3 regions of the Pseudomonas sp. FW305-E2 genome follow, and region 3 is predicted to be linked to each of the others. Evidence: predicted binding sites of a transcription regulator. Region 3 holds the regulator's gene; each other region holds the start of a gene.
The links. The regulator sigma-54, encoded in region 3, starts transcription at its own class of promoters, with help from an activator protein. The targets are predictions, from matches to a motif close to ANTGGCATNNANNTTGCTNT.

Region 1 (6,078 bases), on a different contig from region 3:
CGGTGATCTTGGTGTACAGGTCGTATTTCTTGGCCACCTGGCCGATGACGATAAGCTTGTCGGGGGTTATTTCACCACCGGGAATGCGCGGCACCACCGAATAGGTGCCGTTTTTCTGCATGTTGGCCATGAAGGTGTCGTTGGTGTCCTGCAGCGGTACCAGCGCCGGGTCCATGATCGGCTGGTTCCAGCACGAGGCGAGAATGTTGCCCACCGCCGGCTTGCAGATGTCACACCCCAGATGGCCCTTGCCATGGCGCTCGAGCAGTTCACTGAAGGTGCGGATACCCTCCACCCGCACCAACCCGTACAGCTCCTGCCGGGTGTAGGCAAAGTGCTCGCACAGGCTCTTGTCCACCGCCACGCCGCGGGCCGTCAGTTCGTGCTCGAAGACTTGCTTGAGCAGGGCCGCGCAACCGCCGCAGCCGGTCGCGGCCTTGGTGCAGCCCTTGACCGCAGCCAAGTCGCTACAGCCACTGTCGATCGCGGCGCACACCGCCCCCTTGCTGACGTTGTGGCAGGAGCAGATGGTCGCGCTGTCGGGCAGCGCATCGGCGCCCAACGCCGGCGCACCACCGCCTTGCGGCAGGATCAGCGCTGCCGGGTCGGCCGGCAGGGCGATGCCGTTCTGGGCGTACTGCAACAGGGTGTCGTAATAGCTGTTGTCGCCGACCAGCACCGCGCCGAGCACGTGCTTGCCGCTGGCATCCACCACCAAACGGCGGTAAGCGCTGTTGGCTTCATCGATGAAGCGATAGCTGCGCGCGCCCGGCGTGGCACCGTGGGCATCGCCGATCGAACCGACATCCACCCCCAGCAGCTTGAGCTTGGTCGACATGTCGGCGCCGGTGAACGCCACCGCCGCCTCGCCCATCAGCAGCCCAGCCAGGTTGCGCGCCATGCTGTAGCCTGGGGCGACCAGTCCGAACACACTGCCGTTCCACGAGGCGCACTCGCCGATGGCGAAGATGCGTGGGTCGCTGCTGCGGCAGTGGTTATCGATGACCACGCCACCGCGCGCGGCGATGTCCAGGCCGCAACCCCGGCCCAGTGCATCCTGCGGGCGGATACCGGCGGAGAACACGATCAGGTCGGTTTCCAGGTGCTCACCGCCGTCGAAGTTCATGCGGTAGCGGTAGGTTTCACCGGCACTGACCGACTGGGTGGCGCGCGACAGGTGCACCCCCACACCCAGCGCTTCGATCTGCGCCTTCAACGCGGCACCGCCCTCGCCGTCCAGCTGTACCGGCATCAGCCGTGGGGCGAATTCCACCACGTGGGCTTCCAGCCCCAGCGACTTGAGGGCGTTGGCCGCTTCCAGGCCAAGCAGGCCACCGCCGACCACCACCCCTCGGCGGGCACCGGCTGCAGCAGCACGAATGCCATCGAGGTCGTCCAGGGTGCGGTAGACCAGGCGGGCATTGCCGCTGGAGCCTTCGATCGGCGGTACGAAGGGATAGGAGCCGGTGGCCAGCACCAGTTGGTCGTAGCCATAGCGACCTTCGGCAGTAACGACTTCGCGGCGCTCACGGTCGATCTCCAGCACGGCCTCACCCAGGTGCAGGTGCACGCCATTGGCGTCGTAGAAATCGTGCTCACACAGGGCCAGGGTTTCGGCACAGCTGCCGCCGAAGTATTCGGACAGGTGCACGCGGTCATACGCGCGTTGGCGCTCTTCGCCGAATACCCGCACCTCGAAGCGCTGCAGGGCGCCGCGACTGACCAGTTGTTCGACGCAATGGTGGCCGACCATGCCGTTGCCGACGATGACCAGTCGCTCTCGTTGCCCGCTGCTCGCTGTTGCCTTCATAAGCCGATCCTCGATCAAAAAAAAAGCGCCTGGAGCCGAAGCTCCAGGCGCCTTTGCCTGTATTCATCACGGTAGGGGGCCCGGTTGATCGCCGTTGATCAGTGGGCTTTGTTGTATCCAAGGTTAAGCAGGGAGCGTGCCAATCGGGTTGCCTAGGTTGCGTGAGTTGCCTGGGTTGCCTGTGTCGGCCTCTTCGCGGGTAAACCCGCTCCTACACTTGCGCTGGGCCCGCCCAGCCAATGCACATTCAAGGTGCACAACACCCCATCTTGGAGCACGTCAGTACACATCGCGCCGATAACGCCTGGCCTTGCTCAAGCCTTCGACATAAGCCGCCGCCGCCGCCGCATCCATCCGGCCATGCTCGGCGACGATTACCCGCAACGCCGCATCCACATCCCTGGCCATACGCTGCGCATCGCCACACACATAGAAATACGCCCCCGCCTCCAGCCACTGCCACAACAGCGCACCCTGCTCAAGCATGCGCTGCTGCACATAGATCTTCTCGGCCTGGTCCCGCGAGAACGCCGTGTCCAGCCGCAGGTGCCCCGCCGCCTGCCAGGCCTGCAACTGCTCCTGGTAATAGAAGTCGGTCGCTGCGTACTGCTCACCGAAGAACAGCCAGTTGTCACCTTTTGCCCCCCGTGCCTCTCGCTCCTCGAGGAACGCACGGAACGGTGCAATGCCAGTACCAGGGCCCACCATGATCACCGGCACGCTGTCGTCCTCGGGCAAGCGGAAGTGCTTCGACACCTGCGGGAAGATCGCCACTTTCTGCACCTGCGCACGGTCGGCAAGGAAGCTTGAGCACACGCCTTTACGTTCGCCATAACGCACCGTCGACACCGTCAGATGCACCTGGCCTGGGTGCGCCAGCGGGCTGGAGCTGATCGAATAGAGCCGCGGCTGCAATGGCTTGAGCAGTTCCAGCCAGCTGGCCAGCGACAACTGCTGGGGGAAGGCGCGCAGCACATCGACCAACTGCCGGCCCCACAGCCAATCTTGCAGCTCGGCCTTGCATTCAGGCTGCAGCAACCGCTGCAGGTCAGGCGCATTGCTGGCAAATGCCTGCAGTTGTTGCGCAGTGACCTTGGCAATTTCCAGATGTGCTTGCAGGGCTTCGGCCAATGGCATGGCGCAATGACCTTTAAGCTCGACCATCGCCTGGCCATCGAGCTGCATCAGCGTTAGCAGCTCTTCTACCAGGGCCGGGCAGTTGCGCGGCCATACGCCCAGGGCATCGCCGGCAGCGTAACTGAAGCCGCTGCCGCTCAGGTCGAAGACCAGCTGGCGGGTTTCCTTGCTGGCGCCGGGGCCATTGAGCAGACGGTTTTCCAGTACGGTGGCCATCCAGGGTTGCTGCTTGCTGAAGGCCGATACGGGTGCAGGTTCACTCGCCGGAGGTGGCGCCGCGGCAGTGCCCAGTACAGGTAATAACGCTTCGAGCCAACTGGCAAAGGCTTCGTCGAAGTCTGGCTCGCAGTCCACCCGTTGCAGCAGGCGCTGCCCTCCCAGCTCGGCCAGGCGCTGGTCGAGCTTGCGGCCAAAACCGCAGAACTGGTCGTAACTGGAGTCGCCCAAGGCCAGTACGGCATAGGGCAGCCCGGCGCAGTGGGCGCCCTCCTCGCCCTGCAAGGCCTGCCAGAATGCCGCGCCGCTGTCGGGCGCGTCGCCATCGCCAAAGGTGCTGGCGATCAACACCACACTGGCAACCCCCTGCAGCTGGCTTGGGCTGACCGCCTCCAGGCAGCTGAGTTGCACGTTCAGACCAGCATCGCGCAGGCGCGCGGCACAGCGTTCGGCCAGTTGCTCACCATTGCCGGTCTGCGAGGCCCACAGCACCTGATGCCATGGCGCGGCCTGTACCGCGATGGGCGCAGTTGCAGGCTGGGCGAACAACCCGGCCAGCAAACCGTCGACAAACAAACGACGGCTGGCAGCCAGCGGCGCACTGGCCGGCAGGCGGGGTACGCCCTCGGCGCGGGCCTGCTCCAGGCCCAGCAGGAAACCTTGCAGGTAATGACGCTCTTCTTCGGCCAGCACCGGAACCGGCAGGGAGTGCAGGCCAAGCAGACGGGACAGGGTGGCGGTCGGCATGCGGACAGGCTCTACAGTGGCAGTGTTCAGATCAAGGGCGTCGATGCGCTCGCCTGCGACCCGCTCCAGGGCTACGGCGCAGTGTTTGAAGGCAGGCTGCAGCGACAGCGGGTCGACCGCATCGCAGGTCGCGGCATTGATCGCCAATTGCTCGCCGATCAGGTCATTCCAGTGAAACGGCGCAAAGCAGTTGCCCGGCATGACCCGGTCACTGATGCGCGCCGGCAACACGGCGTGCCCCCGGCGCGAGCGAACGGCCACCTGGTCCTTTTCAGCGACACCCAGCCGGGCGGCATCCTCAGGGTGAATCTCAAGGTAGGGGCCGGGCTCCAGCTTGTTCAGTGCCGGCACCTTGCCGGTCTTGGTCAACGTGTGCCATTGGTGCTGCACACGGCCAGTGTTAAGCACCATGGGGTAGTCATCGTCCGGCACTTCCGCTGCCGGCAACCAGGGCCGCGCAAAGAAGCGCGCCTTGCCGCTGGCGGTGGGAAAGGCCAGTGCCGGCCGCCTACCCCGGGCATCGAGCAGGAGCGCCTGGCTGCTGCCGTCGTTGAGGTAGCGCAGCGGGCTACGATGCTGCTCGCTGCCCGGTGCACAAGGCCACTGGCGCGGCTGTGTCCGCAATTCGGCATAGCCGATACCGCGCAGGTCATAACCGGTAACAGGGTTGTGGAAGCGGCGTATTTCCTCATACACCGCTTCGGCATTGGGGTAGTCGAAGGCGTCGGCATAGCCCATGGCACACGCCACGCGGGCAATGATCTGCCAGTCCGGCAAGCTTTGCCCGGGGGGCTCGACAGCGCGTGGCATCAGGGTCAGGTTGCGCTCGCTGTTGATCATCACACCCTCACCTTCGGCCCACAGCGCGGCCGGCAGCAGGATGTCGGCGTAACGGTTGGTTTCGGTGTCGAGGAAGGCGTCCTGGGTAATGACCAGTTCGGCCTTGCGCAGGCCGTCGATCACTTGCTGGCGGTTGGCGACACTGGCCACCGGGTTGCTGCAGATGACCCAGCAGGCTTTCACTTCACCGGCTTTCATCTGCCCGAACAGCGCCACCGTACCCTCGCCGCCCTCGCTGCGCAGGCTGCCGGGTGGCAGTTGCCACTGCCGTTCGACGAACGCGCGGTCATCTTCCACCAACGCTGAGCGCTGGCCTGGCAAGCCGGGGCCCATGTAGCCCATGTCGCGGCCGCCCATGGCATTGGGTTGGCCGGTCAGCGAGAACGGGCCGCTACCGGGGCGGCAGATGGCACCCGTGGCCAAGTGCAGGTTACAGATGGCGTTGCTGTGCCAGGTGCCGTGAATGCTCTGGTTCAAGCCCATGGTCCAGCAGCTCATCCAGTTGTTGGCGCTGCCGATCCATTCGGCGGCCTTGATGATATCGGCCTCGGCCAGCCCGGTGATGGCGGCGACGCGCTCGGGGGTATAGTCGTCGAGGAAGGCCGGCAGTTCGTCCCAGCCTTCGGTGTGGCGGGCGATGAAATCGGGGTGGGTGTGGCCGTTGCGATGCAGCAGGTGCAAAAGGCCGTTGAGCAAGGCCATGTCACTGCCGGGGCGCACCTGCAGAAACAGGTCGGCCTTGTCGGCGGTGGCGCTGCGCCGCGGGTCGACGACGATCAGCCTGGCGCCGGCCTTGACCCGATCAAGCAGGCGCAGGAACAAGATCGGGTGGCAGTCGGCCATGTTGGCGCCGATCACCAGAAATACGTCGGCGTGCTCGAAGTCCTGGTAACTGCCAGGTGGGCCATCGGCGCCAAGCGACAGCTTGTAGCCACTGCTGGCGCTGGCCATGCACAGGCGCGAGTTGGACTCGATGTGGCGCGTACGGATAAAGCCCTTGGCCAACTTGTTGGCCAGGTACTGGGCCTCCAGCGACATTTGCCCGGACACGTAGAGCGCCACGGCATCCGGGCCGTGCTGGTCGATGATGCTGCGCAGACGCTCGGCGGTGGCAGCGATGGCCTGGTCCATGCTGGTGCGCACTGGCGGCTGGCTGCGTTGCTGGCGCACATAGGCGTCGGCCATGCGCCCGCTGGCACTCAGTGGCAGGTGTGCGGTGAGGCCTTTGGTGCATAGGCGGCCAAAGTTGCTCGGGTGCAGCTTGTCGCCGCTGATCTTGCCGACCTTGCCATCGGCAACGCTCATGACGATGCCGCAGCCCACGCCGC
Region 2 (6,078 bases), on a different contig from region 3:
CCTTGCCTACACCGGCAAGGTTGAGCACCATTTCTCCTGAGGCACTGAAGCTGACGCTGGTTACCTTGGCCGGCAACAGCGTGCTCATTTGCACCGCCTCGCCATCGACTGTGGTGCTAGCGGTGAAGGTGTAAGTGCCCGGGTCCACTTTCTCGCCACTGTTGTTGGTACCGTCCCAGATGAAGTCGGCGTAACCGGCTTTCTGCTCACCCAACTCGATGGTCTTGACCGTGTTGCCATCCTTGTCCTTGATAGTGATCTTCGCTTCACTGATTGCCTGAGGCACAACGAACTGGGCATTGAAGCTTTCAGCGGTATCAACCACAGCCTTGTCGTTCTGAACCACCACCGAGCGCCCTACCAGCGACGACGCCTGAAGCGCCTGGGACGAGGCCATGGCACTGGTGATGGAGCTGACCGAATCGTTCAGCGAGGTAATACCTTCCAGGCTGCTGAACTGCGCCAACTGGGCAACGAACTCGCTGTTATCCTGCGGGTCCAGCGGGTTCTGGTGTTGCATCTGGGTGACCAGCAGCTGCAGAAAGGCATCTTTGCCGAGCGAATCGTTGCCGGTTTTGGATGCAGTGTCCGTGGTCTTTTTGGTGCTGGTGCCCACGCCCGACGCCGACAGCACGTCATTGAGGTTTACACCGTTAGTATCGATTGCCATGGTCTGAATTCCTTATCACTGCCCCAGGGTCAGCACTTTCTGCATCATGCTCTTGGCCGTATTCATCAGTTCGGCGTTGGTCTGAAACGCGCGACTGGCGGAGATCATGTCCGCCATCTCCTCGACCACATTGACGTTCGGGTAGTAGACGTAGCCGTCCTTGTTCGCCGCAGGGTGGTTCGGCTCGTAGCGTGCTTCAAGGGTGCTCTGGTCTTCGACGATGCCTTTTACCTGCACGCCCTGCCCTGCCTCGCCCTGGTCTTCGAACAGCGACTGGCTGCTGCCGGCCTGTGCATTCTGGAAAGTGGTGGCGAACACCGGGTGACGGGCGCGGTACGTCTGGTCGATACTCGAAGACACGGTCTCGGCGTTGGCGATGTTGGACGCCACGGTGTTCAGACGCGTGTTCTGTGCGCTCATGCCGCTACCGGCAATGTTGAAGACACTGGAAAGGGACATGGTCATTCTCCCCGCAGGGCGGAAACCAGCCCTTTGAATTTACTGTTGAGCAAGGTGAAGCTGGCCTGGAAGCCAATCGCGTTTTCGGTGTAGTTCGATTGCTCGATCTGCGCGTCCACGGTGTTCTGGTCGATCGAGGGCTGCAACGGTGTACGGTACTTGAGGGTATCGTCAGCCGCGATGGCGAGGCCTTCGGCTTCGATGTGCCGGCTGTTGGTACGGTCCATGGCGAAGCGGCCGCCTTGCTGCTTGCTGGTCTCGGCGGCGAGCACCGAAGAAAAATCCATGTCACGCGCCTTGTAATTGGGCGTGTCGGCGTTGGCGATATTGTTGGCCAACACCTCGGCGCGCTGGGCGCGGAAGCCCAGGGCCTTTTCGTGGATACCAAGCGCCTTGTCGAAACTGATGCTCATGTCGGGGAAACCTTCAGAGGTTGACCGGAATTTCGTTGAGCAAGGTATAGCAAGGGCTGTGCCAACCACTGAAAAGCCCGTGTTTAGGGGGGATTGCGGCGCAGTACTGTCAGGTTGATGCCAGAAAAGCGGCAAAGGCCTTCCGCCTGAGGTGACAAAAGCGGCAATTGATGGGCGGCAAAAGCGGCAAAACAAAAAATTGACGTCAGTGTTTTCCTGTGCGGGCCTCTTCGCGGGTAAACCCGCTCCTACACGCGGCCTGTGCCCAACCACCGCCCGATGTCCACCCCCGATCCGTCGTAGGAGCGGGTTTACCCGCGAATACGGTAGCGGCAGCAACGGTGAACGGCGGGTGGAGATTGACCAGCAGGGCCGGCCTCTTCGCGGGTAAACCCGCTCCTACGGGGAGCTCGGCAGGAACAGTGGATAGGCAAACAAAAAGACCGGCACCTCTCGATACCGGCCTTCGTGCTTACTTGGCCTGGTAGATGATCCCCGGGCTGCACTGCACCATCTGGTAATGGTCCGGCAAGCCGTTCAGCGCTTCCGAGGCGCCGAGGAACAGGTAGCCACCTGGCTTGAGGGTACTGTGAATGCGCAGCAGGATGTCCTTCTTCACCTGCGCCGAGAAATAGATCAGCACATTGCGGCAGAACACGATGTCGAACTTGCCCAGACTGGCATAGCTGTCGAGCAGGTTGAACGAGCGGAACTCGACACGGCTGCGAATCGCTGGCTTGACCGCCCAACGCCCCGGCCCCTTGGGGTCGAAGTAGCGCTGCAGGCGCTCCTGGGACAGCCCACGGGCAATCGCCAGGCTGTCGTATTCGCCGGTCTTGCAGTTGGTCAGCATGGTGCCGGAGAGGTCGGTGGCGACGATCTGCGCCCCCATCTTCAACTGACCGAGGTTGCTGCGCTCGAACTCGTCGATCGCCATCGAGATGGAATACGGCTCCTGCCCCGACGAACAGGCCGCCGACCACATGCGCAGGCGCTGGCCGGGGTTGTTGCGGATGAACTCGGGGATCACCTTGTTCTTCAACACCTCAAAGGGGTAGGTGTCGCGAAACCACAGGGTCTCGTTGGTGGTCATGGCATCGACCACCTGCTCGCGCAAACCGCCGCGCGGCTGGGCCTGAATGCGCTGCACCAGCTCACCCAGGCTCTTGATGCCCTGTTGTTCCATCAGCTTGTTGAGACGGCTGGAAACCAGGTACTGCTTATTCTCGCCCAGCAGGATGCCACAGGCTTTCTCCAGGAAGACCCGGAACTGTTCGAAATCCAAATTACCCGTAGACACTACTGCCGCCTCTTTTCAATCACTGGTGCCGGGGGGCATGCCCCCGGCTGCTTCAATGCGCTGCCTTGATCCGGTCGACCACCCGTTGGGCCAGGTCGTCCGGCTTGAACTTGGCCAGGAAGTCATCGGCGCCGACCTTCTTGACCATTGCCTGGTTGAACACCCCGGAAAGCGAAGTATGCAGGCAGATGTGCAATTTTTGCATGCGCGGATCGCTGCGAATCTCCGCGGTTAGCGTATATCCGTCCATTTCCGGCATTTCAATGTCCGAGATCATCATCAGGAACTCTTCTTCCGGCTTTTTGCCCTCATCCACCAGCTGGCGCAGGTAGTTCAGCGCCTGACGGCCATCATTGAGCGCCACCACCTCGACCCCAACGGTCTGCAGGCACCGGCTGACCTGCTTGCGCGCCACTGACGAGTCGTCGACGGTCAGCACTCGCATCAACACCGCCTTGTCCTGCACTTCGGCATCGATCACACCGGCCGATACCGACTCGGACGACGGCGACACTTCGGCCAGCACCTTCTCCACGTCGATGATCTCGACCATGCGGTTGTCAACCCGGGTGACCGCGGTGAGGTAGTGATCACGGCCGGTACCCTTGGGTGGCGGATGGATCTCTTCCCAGTTCATGTTGACGATGCGCTCCACCGAATGCACCAGGAAACCTTGGGTCTTGGTGTTGTACTCGGTGATGATCACGAAGCTGTTGCGTGTGTCTTCCTGCAGCGGCCGCAACCCGGTGGCCATCGACAAGTCGAGGATCGGGATGGTCGCCCCGCGAATATTGGCAACGCCACGCACCACAGGGTGCGCCTTGGGCAGCAGGGTCAGCGCAGGGCATTGCAGTACTTCCCTGACCTTGAACACATTGATGCCGTAAAGCTGTTCGCCATTGAGGCGGAACAGCAGCAATTCCAGGCGATTCTGCCCCACCAGCTGCGTGCGCTGGTTGACCGAATCCATAACACCCGCCATGCCAGACTCCTTAACGTTTCAGCCTTTCGTTGCAACTCAGGTAGCGAGTCGGCACGGGCTTTGCTTTTTTGAGTGTCATGCACACGAAAACGACATTTTCCCGACGATTGACACGCCTGCTGACTGGCCCGCTGGCCACGCTGTGCCTGCTGATGCCCGGCGTTCGCACGGTGGCGAACGCGTTCACCTTGCCTGAACAGCTTATCGGTGTCACCCAAGGGTTTCTTGAATTCACCGTTGAAGATTATCTGTCCACCACCCAGACTACCGGCCGCTATGAAATCCAGGTCAACCCGCTGGACCCACGCCTGCGCATGCCGCTGTGCAGCCAGCAGCTGGACGCCTCACTGGAAAGCCCGGCCCAGCCGCTGGGCCGGGTGACGGTACGGATACGTTGCAACGGCGCAGCACCGTGGACAGTCTTTGTGCCGGCCACCGTGCGACTTTTCCGCGACGTGGTGGTGGTGACCCGCCCGCTCAAGCGCGACAACACGGTCGGCGAAGGTGACGTGGCCCTGCGCGAGCGCGATGTCGGCACCTTGGGCCAGGGCTTTCTGACCGAGCTGGACCAGGCGGTGGGCATGAAGATGCTGCGTCCCACGGTGATCGACCAGGTGCTCACCCCGCAACACCTGGAACAGGCCGAGGTGGTGCGCAAGGGTGACCAGGTGGTGATCATCGCCCGCAGTGGCAGCCTGAGTGTGCGCATGCCGGGCGAAGCCCTGAGCAAGGGCGGCCTGAGCGAGCAGATCCGGGTACGCAACCTCAATTCAAAACGCGTGGTCAAGGCCAGGGTGACCGGCCCGGGCCAGGTCGAGGTCAGTATGTAGGCTGGCTACCAGATTGCGCTGGCAGTGAGGAACCGCTTTTCCTAAACTGTGTCAGAACACGGGTTCGCGGGCTTGCCGACAGGCGGCAATGCATTTGTGCCTAAAGTTTATATCGGGTTGGCCGAAAACAAGGCAAGCGTCCAAATACCCAGAGGTTTCTGATCATGGTCATCGACTTCAGTCGTTTGAATAACTCTCCGTCCGTCACGGGCGGCGTGCGCGGCAACACCGCGTCCGGCAGCGCCGAAAAACCGGCAGCCAGCCAGGAAACGGTGAAAGACACCAGCGCCAGCGGAGAGGCGGTACACCTCAGCCAGGAGGCACAGCAGTTGCAGAAAATCAGCGACAAGCTGCGCGACGAGCCCGTGGTCAACAGCGCCCGTGTGGCCCAGTTGAAGCAGGCAATCGCCGACGGCAGCTACCAGGTCGATGCCGGCCGGGTCGCCAGCAAACTGCTTGATTTCGAAGCCCAGCGCTGACCGTACGGCGCGCTGACTTCACGGACGCCTGAAAAGCCAAGAGTTAGCCATGCACGACACCACCTTGCTGCAACTGATCGAAGATGACATTGCCCCGATGCAGGAACTGCTCGACCTTCTGCAGAAGGAGTCTGTAGCCCTGCATGGCCGCGATATGGCGCCACTGGAAAATATCCTGGCCCGCAAGCAGTCTTTGATCGTGTTGCTGGAGCAGCAAGGCCTGCGGCGCAACAACCTGCTCACCAGCCTTGGCCTGAGCGCAGATCGCGCCGGCGTGGAGGCTGTGGCGGCCCAATCGCCTAACGGTGAATTGATCCTGCAACAACTGGACGTGATCAGCCAGTTGATGCAAGCCTGCCAACAGCTTAACGAAACCAATGGCCGGATCATCCAGGTGCAGCAACACGTCACCAACAACCAGATCCGGATCCTCATGGGCGGCGACTCGCCTTCGCTCTACGACAGCCGTGGCAGCACCTCGCCGCTGGCCAAGCCGCGCGCGCTCAGCCAAGTGTGATTTTTCTATCAAGGCACAGAACATAGTGGCAAAATGCCGTTACTTGCGTGTGTCGCTTTTGCCTGGAGAACGATAAGCTGTGTTCAATGAATCCGATGCCCCGCAACCACCCAAGGTGTTGAGCACCCCCTTGGAGATTGCGGCCAACTTGCGGCAGCTGCAGGAAAGCCACGACCCCCTGATCATCACCTTCCATGACCGCAGCCAGCGCTTCCAGAGCTATGTGGTGCACGTGGACCGCGAAAGCAACACCCTGGCACTGGATGAGATGATCCCCCGTGACGGCGAGAAATTCATCGAAAACGGCGAGCACTTCCGTGTCGAAGGCTTCCACGATGGTGTACGCATCGCCTGGGAATGCGATCACGCCCTGAAAATCAGCGAAGTTGACGGCCACCGCTGCTACAGCGGCGCCCTGCCGCAAGAGA
Region 3 (6,078 bases):
GGAGAGTAGCGGCAACCAGGACAGCCCGCTGATGCACGGCAATGCGCCGATCCTGGGCCTGGACGTGTGGGAGCACGCTTACTATCTCAAGTACCAGAACCGTCGTCCGGAATACATCGGTGCCTTCTACAACGTCATTGACTGGGTGGAAGTTGAACGTCGTTACCTTGAAGCCCTGAAGTGAGTCGGACCGGTATGCGCTCTGAGGTGATGTCTGTCAGCAGTGTGCGCCTGTTCCGCCTGGCGCTTGGGACTTTGCTTTTGCTGGCTGGCGCCGCGTTACTGGTGGCGCGGGGCCTCGCCTGGCTAGACCTCGACCCGCGCATGCTGCGCGCCCTGGAGGGCGGTGCTTTATGCGCGCTGGGTACGGCACTGGGCGCAGTACCGGTACTGGTCATTCGCAATATGCCCGTGGCGCTGGCGGATACGCTGCTGGGCTTCGGTGCTGGCGTGATGCTGGCGGCCACCGCGTTTTCCCTGATCATGCCGGGCCTGGCGGCGGCTCAGTCGATTGGCTTCAGCCCTTGGGGGGCAGGTGGCCTGGTCAGTTTTGGCCTGATGTTCGGGGCGTTGTGCCTGTTCCTGGTCGACCTCAAGGTATCCTGGGCTTCGCCGGAGGCGTTGGTGGGCACAGCAAACCAGCCGGTGATTGCGGCGCGCATCTGGCTGTTCGTGATTGCCATCATTGCCCACAACATCCCCGAAGGTATGGCCATTGGTGTGTCGGCCGGGGGAGGTATGGCCGACGCCGACAGCCTGGCCATGGGCATTGCCTTGCAGGATGTCCCTGAGGGGCTGGTGATCGCGCTGGTACTGGCAGGGGCGGGCATGCCGCGCTTCAAGGCCTTCCTGATCGGCGCAGCCTCAGGCTTGGTCGAGCCGGTGGCGGCGTTGATCTGTGCCTGGCTGGTGAATGTTGCCGAACTGCTGCTGCCGCTGGGGCTGGCCTGTGCAGCGGGGGCGATGTTGCTGGTGGTCACCCAGGAAATCATCCCCGAATCGCGCAGCAACGGCCATCATCGTCTGGCCAGCCTTGGGCTGTGTACAGGCTTCTGTCTGATGATGGTGATGGATACCGCGATGTCCTGATCTTGTGCAAGCGCAGGTTTGCGAGGCCTATTCGCCTTCGTCAAAGAAATTGTTGATCAGTTCGACCAGTGCATCCATGGCGTCGTTGTCCTGCTCACCCTCGGTATGCAGGTGCACCTGGGTGCCCTTGCCTGCGGCCAGCATCATCACCGCCATGATGCTCTTGCCATCTACCAGCTTGTCCGGGGCGCGACCCACCCGTACCTGGCAGGGGAAGCGGCCGGCCACACCGACGAACTTGGCTGCCGCCCGGGCATGCAGACCCAGCTTGTTGATGATGGTGATTTCGCGGGCGGGCATCTGGGGTGGATCCTTGGGCTAGAGGTCGCGATGACGGACCTGGACGTTTTTCAGGGTTTGCTGCAGCTGTTGACCAAGGCGCTCGGTGATGTACACCGAACGGTGATGGCCGCCAGTGCAGCCGATGGCAATGGTTACGTAGGCGCGGTTGCTGGCAGCGAAGCGGGGCAACCATTTGAGCAGGTAGCTGGAGATGTCGTTGTACATGTCTTCGACATCCGGTTGTGCGGCCAGGTAGTCGATCACGGGTTGATCGAGACCTGAGTGCTCACGCAGTTCTGGTTTCCAGTAGGGGTTGGGCAGGCAGCGCACGTCAAAAACCAGGTCGGCGTCGACCGGCATGCCCCGTTTGAATCCGAACGACTCGACCAGAAACGCTGTGCCAGGCTCGGGTTGGTTGAGCAGACGCAGTTTGATCGAGTCACGCAACTGGTACAGGTTCAGGTTGGTGGTGTCGATCTTCAGGTCGGCCAGGTCGGCAATGGGGCCCAACAAGTCGCTTTCCACGCGGATCGCTTCCGCGAGCGAGCGGTTGGCGTTGGTCAGGGGGTGCCGCCTGCGGGTTTCCGAGAAACGCTTGAGAAGGACCTCTTCATCGGCATCCAGGTACAACACGTCGCACTGGATGTGCCGTGCGCGGGCTTCTTCAAGCAGCTCGGGAAAACGCATCAGGTGGCTGGGCAGGTTGCGTGCGTCGATCGAAACCGCCACCTTGGGCTGCAGCAATTCGGTGTTGATCAGTGCATTTTCCGCCAACTGTGGCAATAGTCCGGCTGGCAGATTGTCGATGCAATAGAAACCGCTGTCTTCCAGGACATCGAGGGCGGTGCTCTTGCCGGAGCCGGACCGGCCGCTGACGATGATCAGGCGCATGTTCAGTGCTCGTTCTGTACGTCCAGGACAACCTGGAACAGGGCCTCGTTGCTGGTGGCCGCACGCAGTCGATCACGGACCTCCTTGCGATCGAGCATGCTGGCGATCTGACGCAGAAGTTCAAGGTGGGCATCGGTGGCCGCTTCGGGCACCAGCAGCACAAACAGCAGGTCCACCGGCGCGCCATCGATGGCGTCGTAATCGATAGGCGCTTCCAGGTGCAGCAGGGCGCTGACTGGCGCGGAGCATCCTTCAAGCCGGCAGTGTGGGATGGCGATGCCATTGCCGAAACCGGTAGAACCGAGCTTTTCCCGGGCTACCAGTTTTTCGAAGACGTCCTGCATCTCCAGTTCTGGCACTTGGTCGGCGATGACAGTGGCGACCTTTTCCAGGGCGCGCTTCTTGCTGCCGCCCGGCACGTTCACGAGGGAACGGCCGGGGGTCAGGATGGTTTCAAGTCGGATCATGGATGAGGGGGATCAGCGGGCAGCTGCACCTTGCAGCAGGCTTTGCTGTTTTTCCTTGTGTTTTTTCAGTTGGCGGTCGAGCTTGTCGGCCAAGGCGTCGATCGCTGCATACATGTCTTCGTGTTCGGCGTTGGCTACCACTTCGCCGCCGGGAATCTGCAGGGTCGCCTCGACCTTCTGCTGAAGCTTCTCGACTTTCATGATTACCTGCACGTTGGTGATCTTGTCGAAGTGACTCTCCACGCGGGCGAGCTTTTCAAGCACGTAATCGCGCAGTGGCTGGGTGACTTCTACATGCTGTCCACTGATATTGACTTGCATACAGCTTCTCCTTTGTTGCCCGTGCATAAAGAGGCAGGTCTTGCACCTGCCACGAAAACGCTGTGGCACATCTCAGGGGCTACATCAGTCGCTTGCGTTCGCTCGACGGTGCGATGCCGAGAGACTCGCGGTACTTGGCGACGGTGCGACGGGCTACCTGGATGCCTTGTGCCTCCAGTAAACCAGCGATCTTGCTGTCACTCAATGGCTTTTTCTGATTTTCCGCCGCAACCAGTTTCTTGATGATCGCGCGGATCGCCGTGGACGAGCATTCTCCGCCTTCGGAGGTGCTGACATGGCTGGAGAAAAAGTATTTCAGTTCGTAGATGCCACGCGGGGTGTGCATGTATTTCTGCGTGGTAACCCGCGAGATGGTCGATTCGTGCATGCCTACGGCTTCGGCAATGTCATGCAGTACCAACGGCTTCATCGCTTCGTCGCCGTGGTCGAGGAAGCCGCGCTGGTGCTCGACGATCTGCGTGGCAACCTTCATCAGGGTTTCGTTACGGCTTTGCAGGCTCTTGATGAACCAGCGCGCTTCCTGCAGCTGGTTGCGCATGAAGGTGTTGTCGGCGCTGGTGTCGGCACGGCGCACGAAGCCGGCGTATTGTGGGTTGACGCGCAGGCGTGGGATGGCTTCCTGGTTCAGTTCTACCAGCCAACGGTCGCTGTCCTTGCGCACGATGACGTCGGGCACCACGTACTCGGGCTCGCTGGACTCGATCTGCGAACCAGGGCGCGGGTTAAGGCTTTGCACCAGTTCGATGACCTGGCGCAGCTCGTCTTCCTTGATTTTCATCCGCCGCATCAGCTGGCTGTAGTCACGGCTGCCGAGCAGGTCGATGAAATCGGTAACCAGGCGCTTGGCTTCGGTCATCCACGGCGTTGTAGCGGGCAGCTGGCGCAGTTGCAGCAACAGGCATTCGCCCAGGTTGCGGGCGCCGACGCCAGCCGGCTCGAACTGCTGGATGCGGTGCAGTACTGCTTCGACCTCGTCCAGCTCGATATCCAGCTCCGGGTCGAACCCTGCGCAAATTTCTTCGAGTGTGTCTTCCAGGTAGCCCTGGCCGTTGATGCTGTCGATCAGGGTCACGGCAATCAAGCGGTCGGTGTCGGACATCGGCGCCAGGTTCAACTGCCACAGCAGGTGGCTTTGCAGGCTTTCGCCGGCCGATGTGCGCGTGGTGAAGTCCCATTCGTCATCATCGTTGCTCGGCAGGCTGCTGGCGCTGGTCTGGTAGATGTCTTCCCAGGCCGTATCGACCGGGAGCTCGTTGGGGATGCGCTCGCTCCACTCACCGTCTTCCAGGTTGTCGGCGCTGACGGTGCTTTCCTGGAAACTGTTGTCCTGAACTTCGGCGGCCGGCTTGTTCTCGGCGTTGTCGGCCATCGGGTCGCTGTTGTCGAAGTCTTCGCCGTCTTCCTGACGTTCGAGCATCGGGTTCGACTCCAGCGCTTCCTGGATTTCCTGTTGGAGGTCCAGGGTAGAGAGCTGGAGCAGGCGGATGGCCTGTTGCAACTGAGGTGTCATCGTCAGTTGCTGGCCCATTTTTAGGACGAGCGATGGTTTCATGGCAGGGGCTTAATACCTTGTTCGCCGGCGCGCATGCGCCATCCACTACACGAGGGCGCCGAAGCGCCAGATCAAGCAAGTTTTATGCCTTAAATTGTAGCGTTTGCCTAGAGTACCGTAACAACTTTACCCGCAGTCTCAGGGCTGTTTGCCAGTACTTCAGGCGCGTGCCGGGTCAGAGGCGGAACTCGTGGCCCAGGTAAACTTCTTTGACCAAGTCGTTTGCCAGGATGGTTTCAGCGTCGCCTTCGGCGATCAATCGGCCATCGTTGACGATATAAGCGGTTTCGCAGATATCCAGGGTTTCACGCACGTTGTGGTCGGTAATCAGTACGCCGATACCTTTGGCCTTGAGGTGGTGGATGATCTGCTTGATGTCGCCGACCGAAATCGGGTCGACACCGGCGAACGGTTCGTCCAGCAGGATGAACTTGGGTGCGGTCGCCAGGGCGCGCGCAATTTCGACGCGGCGGCGTTCACCACCGGACAGGCTCATGCCGAGGTTGTCCCGGATGTGGCTGATGTGGAACTCCTGCAGCAGGCTTTCCAGCTCTTTGCGGCGGCCGTCCCGGTCGAGGTCCTTGCGGGTCTCGAGGATGGCCATGATGTTGTCGGCGACCGACAGCTTGCGGAAGATCGAGGCTTCCTGCGGCAGGTAGCCGATACCGGCGCGAGCGCGGCCGTGCATGGGCTGGTGGCTGACATCGAGGTTGTCGATCAGTACGCGGCCCTGTTCGGCCTGGACCAGCCCGACAATCATGTAGAAGCAGGTGGTCTTGCCGGCGCCGTTGGGGCCGAGCAGGCCGACGATCTGGCCGCTGTCGATAGACAGGCTGACATCACGTACTACCTGCCGCCCCTTGTAGCTCTTTGCCAGGTGCTGGGCTTTGAGGGTTGCCATTTACTCGGCCTTCTTCTTGGGCTGGATCACCATGTCGATGCGCTGACGGGGTGTTGTCACATTGCCACCACGGCCGGCGGTCGCCACCTGGGTCTGAGTGTTGTAGACGATCTTTTCGCCTTCGGTGGTATTGCCTTCGCTCTCGACCTTGGCGCGGTCGGTGAGAATGACCAAGTCCTTCTGCGACTGGTACTGGATGGTTACGCCCCAGCCTTTCATCTTGTCCGGCTTGGCTGCGCTCTGCTGCTGCTCGAAGTAGGCCAGGTTGCCCACCGAGGTCACTACGTCGATATCGCCAGAGGCGGAGCGGGTAATGGTCACGGTGTTGCCTTTGATCATCATCGAACCCTGAGTGATGATCACGTCGCCGGTGTAAGTGGCCACGCCTTGTTTGTCATCCAGGTGAGCGTTGTCGGCCTGGATGCGGATAGGCTGGTCACGGTCGTTCGGCAGGGCGAGGGCGCTCGCGCTTCCCAGTGCTGCGCTCAGGCTGAGCAAAAGGGGGAGGGTTTTAACGAGCCTCATACTGTCCTCTTACGTTAGAGAGCAAGTCC

Region 1: the regulator sigma-54 is predicted to act here: its motif matches at 1,935-1,954, upstream of nirB (nitrite reductase large subunit NirB).
Region 2: the regulator sigma-54 is predicted to act here: its motif matches at 1,589-1,608, upstream of flgB (flagellar basal body rod protein FlgB).

The regions. Positions count from the first base shown of each region.
Region 1 is NZ_JBYSYE010000007.1:179,801-185,878, forward strand. Features, by position in the region: gene nirB (nitrite reductase large subunit NirB) at 1-1,810, opposite strand, end outside; gene AC3WLP_RS09515 (bifunctional nitrate reductase/sulfite reductase flavoprotein subunit alpha) at 2,090-6,078, opposite strand, start outside.
Region 2 is NZ_JBYSYE010000010.1:49,224-55,301, reverse strand. Features, by position in the region: gene flgD (flagellar hook assembly protein FlgD) at 1-670, opposite strand, end outside; gene flgC (flagellar basal body rod protein FlgC) at 686-1,129, opposite strand; gene flgB (flagellar basal body rod protein FlgB) at 1,132-1,542, opposite strand; gene cheR (protein-glutamate O-methyltransferase CheR) at 2,015-2,842, opposite strand; gene AC3WLP_RS11290 (chemotaxis protein CheV) at 2,895-3,824, opposite strand; gene flgA (flagellar basal body P-ring formation chaperone FlgA) at 3,902-4,654, shown strand; gene flgM (flagellar biosynthesis anti-sigma factor FlgM) at 4,819-5,133, shown strand; gene AC3WLP_RS11275 (flagella synthesis protein FlgN) at 5,183-5,650, shown strand; gene AC3WLP_RS11270 (flagellar brake protein) at 5,730-6,078, shown strand, end outside.
Region 3 is NZ_JBYSYE010000006.1:27,300-33,377, reverse strand. Features, by position in the region: gene AC3WLP_RS07880 (superoxide dismutase) at 1-184, shown strand, start outside; gene AC3WLP_RS07875 (ZIP family metal transporter) at 196-1,089, shown strand; gene AC3WLP_RS07870 (HPr family phosphocarrier protein) at 1,117-1,389, opposite strand; gene rapZ (RNase adapter RapZ) at 1,408-2,262, opposite strand; gene ptsN (PTS IIA-like nitrogen regulatory protein PtsN) at 2,265-2,729, opposite strand; gene hpf (ribosome hibernation-promoting factor, HPF/YfiA family) at 2,742-3,050, opposite strand; gene AC3WLP_RS07850 (RNA polymerase factor sigma-54) at 3,130-4,623, opposite strand; gene lptB (LPS export ABC transporter ATP-binding protein) at 4,799-5,524, opposite strand; gene lptA (lipopolysaccharide transport periplasmic protein LptA) at 5,525-6,049, opposite strand; gene lptC (LPS export ABC transporter periplasmic protein LptC) at 6,036-6,078, opposite strand, start outside.